DNA from 3 places in the Thalassospira marina genome. Region 2 is predicted to be linked to each of the others. Evidence: riboswitches for the same ligand, from Rfam matches in the RefSeq annotation. Region 2 holds a riboswitch; each other region holds the start of a gene.
What was found. Region 2 has a riboswitch for thiamine pyrophosphate ahead of thiC (phosphomethylpyrimidine synthase ThiC). Riboswitches for the same ligand answer to the same signal wherever they lie in the genome.
Positions count from the first base shown of each region.

Region 1: another riboswitch for thiamine pyrophosphate. It lies ahead of CSC3H3_RS07855 (ABC transporter ATP-binding protein); the one in region 2 lies ahead of thiC (phosphomethylpyrimidine synthase ThiC).
Region 3: another riboswitch for thiamine pyrophosphate. It lies ahead of thiM (hydroxyethylthiazole kinase); the one in region 2 lies ahead of thiC (phosphomethylpyrimidine synthase ThiC).

Region 1 is NZ_CP024199.1:1,724,372-1,728,709, forward strand. Features, by position in the region: gene CSC3H3_RS07845 (ABC transporter substrate-binding protein) at 1-760, opposite strand, end outside; gene CSC3H3_RS07850 (ABC transporter permease) at 875-1,639, opposite strand; gene CSC3H3_RS07855 (ABC transporter ATP-binding protein) at 1,788-2,696, opposite strand; TPP riboswitch at 2,687-2,798, opposite strand; gene CSC3H3_RS07860 (quinone oxidoreductase family protein) at 2,910-3,878, opposite strand; gene CSC3H3_RS07865 (LysR family transcriptional regulator) at 3,977-4,338, shown strand, end outside.
Region 2 is NZ_CP024199.1:416,084-420,421, forward strand. Features, by position in the region: gene CSC3H3_RS01795 (heme lyase CcmF/NrfE family subunit) at 1-521, opposite strand, end outside; gene CSC3H3_RS01800 (cation diffusion facilitator family transporter) at 691-1,701, shown strand; TPP riboswitch at 1,831-1,958, shown strand; gene thiC (phosphomethylpyrimidine synthase ThiC) at 2,103-3,920, shown strand; gene CSC3H3_RS01810 (PhoH family protein) at 4,013-4,338, opposite strand, start outside.
Region 3 is NZ_CP024199.1:4,065,457-4,069,794, forward strand. Features, by position in the region: gene CSC3H3_RS18460 (Tex family protein) at 1-1,550, shown strand, start outside; TPP riboswitch at 1,740-1,861, shown strand; gene thiM (hydroxyethylthiazole kinase) at 1,928-2,740, shown strand; gene thiE (thiamine phosphate synthase) at 2,740-3,405, shown strand; gene CSC3H3_RS18475 (hypothetical protein) at 3,899-4,204, shown strand.

The sequences.
Region 1 (4,338 bases), 1.3 Mb from region 2:
CTTTCCAGCTATCATCGGGGTGGTTGATCAAATACTGGGTGGCTTCTTCGAGCGCATCAAGCATCATTTTCATGCGCGGGTCGCCAGCCTTGTCCTTGCGCACCGTCAGGATCAGCTCGTCATAGGGCGGAACGCCTTCTTCCTCGACGTAAAATGCCTTGCCCGGTTTGCCTTCAATTTCCATCTGGTTAAGTTCGAAATTGCGGTAGGCCCCAATCACGGCATCAACCTGCCCGGAATAAAGCGATGGTGAAAGCGAGAAATTGACATTCACCAGTTCAACCGAATTGATATCAACGCCGTGGCTTTTCAGCATGGTGCCCAAAACGGCATCTTCAAAACCAGCCAGTGAATAGCCGATCTTTTTGCCTTTTAGATCGGCAATGTCCTTGATTGGACCGTCTTTTAACACCACCAGCGCATTCAGCGGTGTTGCCACCAATGTGCCAATGCGCGTTAACGGCAGGCCCTCTGCCACCTGCACATGCAATTGCGGCTGGTAGTTTACGGCAACATCACCCTGGCCTGCCGCCACAAGGCGCGGCGGGGCGGATGGGTCTGCCGGTTCGACCAGTTCAACATCCAGGCCGTGCTTGGCAAAAAAGCCTTTTTCCTTCGCCACCACCAGTGGTGCGTGGTCCGGGTTTACAAACCAGTCCAGAAGAATGGTCAGTTTTTCGTTGGCCTGGGCGGGCAGGGCAGCAAGGCTAAGCGACGCGCCAATCGTCGCAACCGATAACATGGTTTTCAGGCGTGACATGGGTTGGTTCCTATTTTCCGGCAGTCAATAACGCGAACAAGGGTGAAAAATCTGGCATCGGGCACCGCGCTGCATTTTCGCATTTGCGCGGTGGCCGGTGCGCCAATTGTTTGGTTAATCGTATTTTGCCAGGCTGTCGGGCTGCCAGGGCAGCATCCGGCGCAGGGCACGATCAACAATGAAATACTGGGTAATCGAAAAGGCGCACAGGATCAGCAGACAGGCAAAAACCATGTCAATCTGCACTCTGGCATTGGCATGCAGCATCAGATAGCCCAGCCCGCGGCTGGACCCGACCCATTCGCCAATAATCGCGCCAATCGGGGCAACCGCCGTCGCCACCCGAAAGCCCGATGCAAAGGATGGCAGGGCAGCAGGCAACCGCACATATTTAAGCATGCGCCAGCGGCTGGCCCCCATGGTTTGGCCCAAATCCAGCCAGCCGGTTTCAGTGCGTGAAAGCCCGTCAAAAAACGCTACTGTCACCGGGAAATAAATGATCAGGGCCGCCATGGCGATTTTTGATGCCAGGCCAAAACCCAGCCATAAAACCAGCAGGGGGGCGATGGCAAAAAACGGGATCGCCTGTGATACCAGCAAAATTGGCATCAGCCAGAAACGCACGGGTGCAAACAATGCCATGGGCAGGGCGGTTAAGCCGCCCAAAATTGCCCCGGCAAACAGGCCAATCACGGTTTCGGCAATGGTATAACCTGCATGCATCGCCAGCACATTATGCTGGCGGATTAACGCATCGCCCACATCGCGCGGCGAAGGCAGCATATAGGGCGGCGCGCCGGTAATGCTGACGACCGCCTGCCAGGTTACCAACAGGGCAAGAATAATGATCAGGGGGCGGGCCGCACGAACAATCTTCATGCCGCGCGAACGTCCTTTGGGTTTCTTTCGGTGTGCGATTGTGGGGGCGCTGTCCGTCGGGCGCATCTTGGGTGTGGGGCCAGTCGCCTGTCCCTGCTGCTGCCCCATTTCTGGCGGCGTTGCGGTGATTGATGATGTGCGGGAATGATCAGGCATTGTCACCTCCGGCAAAGCTGGCGGTGGTACTGGCACTGGTGCTGGTATTGGTGCTGGTTGCGCGGGTGGTATTATGGCCCTGGGTATGGCTGTGTCCCGGTGCCTGTTGCGTCATGCCGGTTTCTTCGCCCGCCCCTAACAGGCGCAGTAATTCGCCCTGGTGGCGCATAACCTCGCTATTGGCAACATCCCGCGGAATATCGCCGTTGGGCACGCTGGTTTGTGTCAGGCGTGCCGGTGCGCCACGCAGGACATGAATGTAATGCCCAATGCGCAGCGCCTCCAGCGGGTCATGTGTGACCAGCAAAACGCTTTTTCCTGCCAGCATACGTGCCGCAAGGTCCTGCAATTTCAGCCGGTTTAACGGGTCCAGTGCGGAAAAGGGTTCATCCATCAGGACAACCGGCCGGTCTTCCATCAGAGTGCGGGCAAGGGCCGCGCGCTGTCGCATCCCGCCCGACAGGGCCGCAGGCCGCAAATGTGCTGCATCAAGCAACCCAACCTGTTCAAGCAAATGGCAGGCGCGGTCATGGTCTGGCTTTTCACCGCGCAACACGGCGCCAACCACAACATTTTCCAAAACCGTGCGCCAGGGTAATAACAGGTCCTGCTGCGCCATATAGGCAACACGCCCGGCAAGGTTGGTGCCATCGCTGCACGTAATATCGCCGGAAACATCACCATCAACCAGCCCGGCCAGATATCGCAAAAGGGTGCTTTTGCCCACGCCCGATGGCCCCAAAAGGCAACTTGTGCTTTGTGCCGGCAGGTGCAGGTCCAGATCGTGGAAAATTTCGATATCGTCAAAGGCAACGCGCCCGTGACGCAGCCAGACATCAAAATTACAGGCTGTATTTGTGGCCCCATCCCGGTTGGGGGGCATATCATCATGTCGTGCCATACGATCCTTCCTACGCCGGTCTTAACCGGTTCAGGTTCAAAGGGTCGTGCGGCAACACCGCACCTCTCAGCCCGTTTACGACAGGCCCCCCTGGAGATGAGGCGACTATGCGCAGATGAAACCCCGACGTCAAGTTTTGAGATCACTCTATTTTGTGTGATCCTTGCATGTTTATGGTGCGTCGGGGTGACATTGCCGCAATGGGTAAGGGGTTTATGCGGTGACCTTCAGGTAAACCGCCCCGTTGGTTGCCCCGGCCTCCAGGTCCTTATGGGCCTGTGAAGCATCGGAAAAATCATACATATGTGCCGCCGGGAAAGAAGCATGGCGCAAAATATCAAACCATGCCTGCGCCGCCTTGTGATATTCCTGCAGGTTATTGATGTAGGCAAGGACACTGGCGCGAATAAGAAAACGGTTTGCCAGCGTGTTCACATCGAGCAACGGTAATTGCCCACCCACCTGGCCGATATTGGCCGTGATACCAAATGGTTTGGTGGTGCGAATGCTTTTATTCAGGGATTCCCCACCAATACCGTCAATGGCATAATCAACACCCTGTCCATCCGTCAGGTCTTTGATCGCGGTTTCAAAATCCTGGTCCTTGTAAAATATTGCGTGGTCCAGGCCCTGTTTTTGCGCCAGTGCGGCTTTTTCCGGCGTGCTGACGGTGCCAAAGGTCGTGATACCCAACTGTTTTGCCCAATGCACCAGCACCTGGCCTAGCCCGCCCGCCGCAGCGTGGATAAGCATGCTTTGCCCGGCCTGCACCTTGCAAACATGCATCAGCAGAAAATAGGCCGTAAGTCCACGTAACAGCGACCCGGCAATTTTTTCGTCGGCAATGTCGCCCGGCAGCTTGACCACGCGGTTGGCGGCAACGTTGCGGTGGGTACAATAGCTGCCAACGGGGAACCCGGCATAACCAACCCGGTCACCAATTTCAAAACCCGTCACATTGCTGCCAATCGCACAAATGGTTCCCACGGCCTCGACGCCGATACTGCCGGGAAGGCTGGGCATGGGATACAGGCCCTTGCGGAAATACACATCCACATAATTAACGCCAATCAGGCTTTGTTCGATGCATATTTCATCGGCCTGTGGGGCCGGAATATCAATGTTGGTGGCATATAAAACCGATGCGTCCCCGCTTTGGTCCATGTGAATGATGCGGCTCATGGCTGGCTCCTTAATGTTGTGACAGCATCAGGATTACGGTGTATGGCTGTTGGGGGAAATTGCATATATTTGCATAGTAAATGGGTGAAAATGCGCAAATGAACTGGGAAGATTTCCGTTATTTTTTAACCCTGGCCGAAACAGGCAGTTTTTCGGGCGCAGCCCGCAAACTGGGTGTGGATCACAGCACAGTGGCCCGCCGCGTAACCGCGCTGAAGGCAGATACTGGACTGCGCCTGATTGACCGTTTGCCAAAAGCGGTGATGCTGACCCAGGAAGGCCAATTGCTGGCGGGACGCGGGCAGGGGGCGCTAGAAGCCATGTTTGCCGTGGAGCGCGCAGCGGCAGGGTCGATGACAGGCGTTTCAGTCCCGCTTTGCATCAGCGCGCCGCCTTCGTTGGCCCGCCACGTGATTGCGCCACGCCTGCTGGCTTTTCGGCAACAGCACCCGGATATCGA
Region 2 (4,338 bases):
GGCGGATGAATGGCGATACCCGGGTCCTGCAAAAGCGGGTTCATCCCCTGTCCGTTCAGGGGCGGGTTGGCAATGCGTTCAAACGGGTTGGATGTCAGCAGAATGAACAGAAGGAAGCCAACCGCGATCAACCCCATAACCCCCACAACCCGTGCCAGCAGGCTGGGCGGCAGGTTGCGGCCAAATGCCGAAACCGCAGCGCCAAACAGCGACAGGATCATGACCCATAACAGCATCGACCCTTCATGGTTGGCCCAGACCCCGGTGATTTTATAGATCATCGGCTTGGCGGTATGGCTGTTTTCCACCACATTAAGAACCGAGAAATCGGACGTGACATAGGCATATGTCAGCGCGCCAAAGGCAAAGGCGATCAGAATGAAGCTGGCAATTGCCGTGCGCGGGGCCACGCGCAGCAGGGCTGCATCATTGCGTGCGGCGGCCAGAAAGGGCACGGTGGATTGGGCAAAGGCCATCGCCAGCGCCAATACGAGGGCATAATGTCCGAGTTCAACGATCATGGGGGCGTGCGCGTCCTTTATATACAGGTTCGAGCCGATATAATGTGCGATGCAAAGTTTGGAAACCTTGCGGAATATCAAATTTGCGCTATTTGCACGGGCGCATTAAATAGAATTATTATATACACCCTGCTTCAGCATAAAGTCAGTCCTACCGAAGGGTCATGAAATGAACCAATGTCCGGTTATCGACATTGCACAGCGGGAAATGTGGGCGCGTCGTGCGACGACGGCCTCCATTATCATCGCTGCGACCCTGATTGTCATCAAGGCGATCGGGTGGTTCATGACGGATTCGGTCAGCCTTCTATCCTCCATGATCGATAGCATGCTTGATATCGGCACGTCCGTGATCAACTTCATGGCTGTGCGCAGCGCCTGGCGCCCGGCGGACCATGATCATCGCTTTGGTCACGGTAAGGCCGAACCCCTGGCGGGTTTGTTCCAGTCCGCCTTCATGCTGGGGGCGGCGGTGCTGGTGCTGGCCGAGGCATCATCGCGCCTGATGGACCCGCAACCGATGCGCCTGGCCAACGAAGCCATTTATATCATGGTGGTGTCGCTGGTAATGACCATTGGTCTGGTCTTGCTGCAACGCAAGGCAATGCGAATGTCCGGTTCGATGGCGGTCGAGGCCGATTCGCTGCATTACAGTTCCGATATTCTGGCAAATGCCGCGGTGATCATTGCGCTGTTGCTGGTGGGGTCGGGCTTTTTATGGGCTGACCCGCTGATTGGCGGCATTGTTGCAATCTTTCTGCTCTATTCGGCAGGCAAGGTTGGCCGCGATGCCGTGGCCGTGCTGATGGACCGGGAACTGCCCGAATCCGATAGCCAGCGCATCATCGAACTGACGATGAAGCATAAATCCGTCATTGGTATTCACCGCCTGCGCACCCGGTCATCGGGCGTGCACCGCTTTGCCGAGATTGAACTGATCATGGATGGCGGCATGTTGATGCGCGAGGCACACACCATTTGCCATCAGGTGATGGACAGCATCCGGGGTGAATATCCTGATCTGGATATCACCATTCACCCCGAACCGCCCGAAGACATCCATCTCGATGAATTCAATGGCTACACCGAAGACCCCGAATTCTGGCATGTGGCCCGGGCGCGCAAGGTGGGGCTGGATGATATTCCCGTTTCCAACAGCGAACTGGCAACCGGGCGCTAAGCGCAGCGTCTTTTGCCTGTTGCATATTATCGTCTGTTGTCTGGCACCGATATCAGGGTCAGTTATGTTTCCGTCATGCCTCCTTCATGCGGGCGATTGACAGTTCTTTTTTAAATTGCAATTTTGATTCCCGATCACCTGGGGGGCCCCGGCAAGGGGCTGAGATTCTGCTGGGTAAAGTTTTTGGCTTTACGCGTAGTGACCCTTTGAACCTGATCCAGTTCGTACTGGCGTAGGGATGGTGCAGATGCCCCAAAACAGGGGCACTGATAACGGTTTGATGGGCACATATACCGCGACTTTGCGGGAAATGGCGATTTCGTGCCGTTAGCGGGGAAATGATTTCATCTGAAACCTGACGCGGAACTGGGTCTCCATTGCCAAATGCAAAGGAGCCTTTGATGCCTGCCTTTAATCCTGACGTTAAAATTACCTGTGGTGCCCTGCCAGCATCGCAGAAAATTCATCTTCCCGGCATGTTGCACCCGCAACTGCGTGTGCCCATGCGTGAAATTTCGCTGCATCCCACGGCGGGCGAACCCCCGGTACGCGTATATGATGCATCCGGCCCCTATACCGACCCGAATGTGGAAATCGACATTCGCAAGGGCCTTGAACGCCTGCGCCATCGCTGGATCAAAAATGGTGATGATTTTGAAAACTATGACGGGCGCAGCGTACAAGCCATTGATAATGGCGGCACCGATGGCACCCGCCACGCGGTTGAACCGTTTCCCATAAGCCACCGGCCGATGCGTGCCGCCCGCAACGGCACCATGACCCAGCTTGCCAGTGCACGCGCCGGTATCATTACCCCGGAAATGGAATTTGTCGCCATTCGCGAAAATCTGGGCCGGATGCGTGCCAGCACAGGCCAGGTGCAGGATGGTGAAAATTTCGGTGCTGCCGTGCCCGATTTTGTCACGCCGGAATTTGTGCGCGATGAAATTGCCCGTGGCCGCGCCGTGATTCCCGCCAATATCAACCATCCCGAGGCCGAACCCATGATCATTGGCCGGAATTTTCTGGTCAAGATCAACGCCAATATCGGCAATTCGGCGGTGACATCCTCGATGGAGGAAGAGGTCGAGAAAATGGTTTGGGCCACCCGCTGGGGGGCCGATACCGTGATGGACCTGTCAACAGGGCGTAACATCCACAATATTCGCGAATGGATTATCCGTAATTCGCCAGTGCCGATCGGGACGGTGCCGCTCTATCAGGCGCTGGAAAAGGTTGGTGGCATTGCCGAAGACCTTAGCTGGGAGGTGTTTCGCGATACATTGATCGAACAGGCCGAACAGGGTGTGGATTATTTCACCATTCATGCCGGGCTGCGCCTGCATCACATTCCGCTAACGGTGGAAAGGGTAACGGGCATTGTTTCGCGTGGCGGGTCGATCATGGCGAAATGGTGCCTGCATCATCATCGCGAAAGCTTTTTGTATGAACGTTTTGCCGAAATTTGCGAAATCTGCCGCGCCTACGATGTGACCTTTTCACTGGGGGATGGTTTGCGCCCCGGCTCCATCGCCGATGCCAACGATGCCGCCCAGTTTGCCGAGCTGGAAACCCTGGGTGAGCTGACCCGCATCGCCTGGGACCGCGATTGCCAGGTCATGATCGAGGGGCCAGGCCATGTGCCGATGCACAAGATCAAACACAATATGGACAAGCAACTCGAAGTATGCGGCGAAGCACCCTTTTATACGCTTGGCCCGCTAACCACTGATATCGCACCGGGATATGACCATATTACATCGGGTATTGGGGCGGCGATGATTGGCTGGTTTGGTACCGCAATGCTGTGTTACGTCACCCCAAAGGAGCATCTGGGCCTGCCGGACCGTGACGATGTGAAAACCGGGGTGATTACCTATAAAATCGCCGCCCATGCCGCCGACCTTGCCAAGGGCCACCCGGCAGCGCGCATTCGCGATGATGCCCTGTCGCGTGCCCGGTTTGAATTTCGCTGGGAAGATCAGTTCAATCTGGCGCTTGACCCGGAAACAGCCCGGTCCTTTCATGATCAGACCCTGCCCAAGGAAGCCCATAAGGTGGCGCATTTCTGTTCCATGTGCGGGCCGAAATTCTGTTCGATGCGAATATCCCACGACATTCGCGCCGATGCCCAAAAGGAAGGTATGGCAGCCATGGCGGAAAAATACCGCGATGGTGGTGACCTTTATATGGCCAAGGAAACGGCGGATCTGCCGTGATCAGCCACAACGGCACATAAATGAAAAAGGGCGGCCCGGTTCATCGGGCCGCCCTGCGTTTGATTATTCTTGTGCGACGAAATCGGGGAAGCCTAAAGCACGGTCAACATGCTGGCGACCAGCGGGTGGCGGACAATGTCTTTGTCGCGAAGCTGGACACAGGCAATATCTTCGACATTTTCCAGCCGGTCCGACATTTCCGCCAAACCGGAAAGTTCGGGCAGAAGGTCGGTCTGGTCGGGGTCGCCCGTCAGGATCATGGTGGAATTCCAGCCAAGGCGCGTGACCAGCATTTTAAGCTGTCCGTAGGTGCAGTTCTGCGCCTCGTCAATCACGACAAAGGCGTTATTGAGCGTACGACCCCGCATATAGCCAATCGGCGCAATTTCAATCGTGCCGTCTGACAGATAGGTGCGCA
Region 3 (4,338 bases), 880 kb from region 2:
TGGCCGATACCGTGCGCTTTACCTGGCGCGTCAAACTGTCGCTGTCGATCGAGCTTGATTTGTTTGGCAATTTGCGTGACAGCGCCGAAGAAGATGCGATCAAGGTTTTTGCCGATAACCTGAAAGACCTGCTGTTGGCGGCTCCGGCGGGGCAAAAGGCCACCATGGGCCTGGACCCGGGGGTACGTACCGGCGTGAAGGTTGCCGTGGTCGATGCCACCGGCAAGCTGGTGGATACGGCAACGGTTTATCCGTTCCAGCCCCGTAACGATGTTCAGGGTTCGATTAACACCCTGGCCGCCCTGGCGGCAAAACACAAGATCGAGCTGATCGCGATTGGCAACGGCACCTTCTCGCGCGAGACGGACCAGCTTGCGGGTATGCTGCTTAATGCCTTTCCGCAAATCAAGGCGACCAAGGTTATCGTTAACGAAGCCGGGGCATCGGTTTATTCGGCGTCGCAATTTGCCGCCGAGGAATTCCCCGATCTGGACGTATCATTGCGTGGTGCGGCATCCATTGCGCGCCGCCTGCAGGACCCGCTGGCAGAACTGGTTAAGATCGACCCCAAATCCATCGGTGTTGGCCAGTATCAGCATGACGTTTCGGAAACCAAGCTGGCACGGTCGCTTGATGCCGTGGTCGAAGATTGCGTGAACGGCGTGGGCGTGGACCTTAATACCGCATCAATCCCGCTTCTGACCCGCGTTGCCGGGCTTAGCGAAGGGCTGGCGCGGAACATTGTTGGTTATCGTGACGTCAATGGAGCGTTCCGTTCGCGCGCAGATTTGCGCAAGGTCGAACGCCTGGGGCCGAAAGCCTTTGAACAATGTGCGGGCTTTTTGCGCATTCGCGGCGGGGAAAACCCGCTTGATGCGTCGGCAGTGCACCCGGAAGCCTACCCGGTGATTGAAAAAATCAGCCGTGAAAGCAGCCGTGATCTGGCCAGCATCATTGGGGATTCGCCGTTTCTGAAAACCCTGCGGCCGGAAAAATTCGCCGATGATGTTTTTGGTGTGCCCACCATCCGCGACATTCTGGCCGAGCTGGATAAACCCGGCCGTGACCCGCGCCCGGAATTCAAAACCGCGAAATTCATTGATGGCGTCAATGAAATCAAGGATTTGAAAGTCGGCATGAAGCTGGAAGGCACCGTGACCAACGTTACCAATTTTGGGGCGTTTGTTGATATTGGCGTGCATCAGGACGGCCTGGTTCACATTTCGCAACTGGCGGACAAATTTGTCGCTGACCCGCGCGAAGTGGTCAAAGCAGGGCAGATCGTTTCTGTCACCGTGATGGAAGTGGACGCACCGCGTAAACGCATCGGCCTGTCGATGAAATCCGCCCCGGATTATGAAGGGGCACAGGACCGCCGCGAACAGCGCAGCCAGCCCGCAGGCGCGCGCCATAACAACCATGACCGCAACCAGCCCCGCCGCCAAAACGGCAATAATGGCCGTGGCAATGCATCGGCCGGGTCCGCCGGGGATGCTGGTGGTGGTGCAATGGCCGCAGCCCTGAAAGCCGCGATGGAACGCCGTAAATAAGCATTTTGCGAGTGGCGGGCGCACAACAGCCGCAATTCGCAGAAAACCAGATCAGAAATCCGGTACGATAACCGGTGTGAAAGGCAGGTGGCATATGGCTTCCTGCCTTTCTTTTTGCGCAAATAGCCCAGCGTTATTTCCTGGCAGAAAACAGCGGATTGACAGCCGCGCGAACAAAACCCATCTTGCGGGTTCACCAAGGGGAGCCCCGACAGGGGGCTGAGAAACTGCCACGCCTGATCCAGACAGCGCAGTGACCCGTTGAACCTGATCCAGTTCATACTGGCGTAGGGAGGGTGCAAACGCCTGATCATGCGTTTAACCATCATTCCGGCTTCGAACTGGGTTTCCAACCGCACCTGCATGGGAGCCTTAATATGACTGACGACGCCAAAAACCTTTCACCGGCACAGCTTCTGACCGATATGCGCAAAGCCGCCCCGCTGGTTCATTGCATCACCAATTATGTGGCCATGAATATTGCCGCCAATACGCTGCTGGCGGCTGGTGCATCCCCGGCCATGGTCCATGCCCCCGAAGAAAGCGGTGAATTTGCCGCCATTGCCGGTGCATTAACCGTTAATATCGGCACCCTTTCGACCGAATGGGTTGAGGGGATGAAAGAAGCAGCCAAAGGCGCAAACAGTGCCGGAAAACCCTGGATCCTTGACCCGGTGGCACATTTTGCCACCCAATTTCGCCGGAACACCGTGGCCGAACTTTTGACACTGCACCCCACCATCATTCGCGGCAATGCATCAGAAATAATCGCCCTTGCCGGTGGGCAAAGTGCCGGTCAGGGCGTTGATAGCGGCGACCCTGTTGAACAGGCCGAAGAAGCCGCCAAAAACCTGGCCCAAAGCCAGAAATGCGTGGTTGCTGTTACCGGCACAGCCGATTTCATCACCGATGGCATCCAGTCTGTTCGGGTGCATGGCGGGTCTGATCTGATGCCGAAAATCACGGCGATGGGATGTTCGCTGACCGCCCTTGTTGGTGCCTTTGCCGCCATTTGTCCGCGCGCACCGTTTAACGCCACCATTGCCGCCCTGGCCTGCTTTGCCGCCGCAGGCAAAATGGCACAACAATCGGCATCCGGCCCGGCCAGCTTTGCCACGGCCTTTCTTGATGCACTTTATAATCTGGATGCTGCGGCCCTTGAAACCAACGCCCGGATCGAGGTTCTCTGATGGCATGTGATGCTTTTGATCTGTCGCTATATCTGATCCTTGATCCCGACCTGTGTCGGGATCATTCCATGCTGGAAACTACAATGGCCGCCATTCGCGGCGGGGCGACGCTGGTGCAGTTACGTCATAAAACGGCCAGCACCGACGAATTCATCGCCCTGGGCCGCGAATTGATGCAGGCCATGGCGGGAACCGGCGTGCCCTTGATCATTAACGACAATATCGATGCCGCGATTGCCCTTGATGCCCACGGGCTTCATATCGGGCAGGATGATATCCCGGCGGCCAAAGCCCGCGAAAAGCTGGGTGCAGGCAAAATCCTTGGCCTTTCGATCGAGTCCGAGGCCGCAGCAGGCAACCTTGACCCGGAAATTGTCGATTATGTTGGCATTGGCCCGGTATTTGCGACCAGCACCAAGCCCGACCATAAACCCGCCATTGGTTTTGACGGCCTCGCCCGCCTTTCCGCCCTGTGCCCGATGCCCGGTGTTGCCATTGGCGGCATCAAAGGCCCCCATGCCATGGATGTTTTTAAAAGCGGTGCCCAGGGGCTTGCCGTTGTTTCGGCCATCTGTGGCCAGCCGGACCCGGAACTGGCAACCTGCGAACTGGCAAAAACCATCAGCCATGCCCAACAGCAAATTTCTGCGGGCAAACTGGCCTGACGCACGATTTGAACATGCCCGCCTGATAGCTGAAAACAGGGCGGGCAAACCGGCGACTCTGCCCCCAATTGGTTAATTTTAACCCCATGCGCAGGGCAGGATGCACGGCAACGTTGAAGATATACACCCCAAGCCGTCGCCTTGCGTTATATGCAGGGCAGAAACCCGGTTTTAGCTGCCAAAATTGTGGCAAAATGGCCAAAAATTGAAATAACCACCAAAAAAGCCCCGCAAACAACGCCTTGCGGGGCTTTAAACTGCCGCAAATGGCAATTTCACATGCAAATATGGCATGGAATTGCCTCATTCGCGCCCCGAATAGCCCCAGATTGCCTGTCATATTCCTGATCAACGACGATAAATAAGGGTCGTTACCGGCCCAATGGCACCACAAGGAACCCAACATCTGCCCCGGCACCTTTATACCGGAAAGTGACAGTCTGTTGATCTCGCTGCCGTTTTATCGCACCTGTAATTATGCGAGGAGACGTCCATGCCGAAGTCTTTCCGCAGCAAACCGGTGGTTCTCGCCCTGATCGGTCTTTTGTCAGTGACGACAGCTGCCCTGGCTGCGATCAAGGTTGCCCCGAAAGCCGTTACCGATACGGTCACCATTCAGTCCGATGCGCCGCATGGCGAGGTCGTTTTGACCTACCCTGACGGCAGCATGGCCCTGCGTAAAAGCTGCAACAGCTTTCCCTGCCAGCTTAATATCAGCGGCCTTCAGAAGGGCGAATATGGTGTTCTGATCCGTCAGGGGACGGATATTCAGAACATGGTCAGCCTTTACAAGGAATAAGCCTGCAAGAAAAACCGCCAATGCCAGGCGGTTTTTTGTTGCCTGCTGTGCCGCAAACAGGCCATCGCCTCAAGGCATCCCATAACCGCCTGCTGCCCCGCGCACCCGCGCAGATGCCAGGAAATTTCACGAAA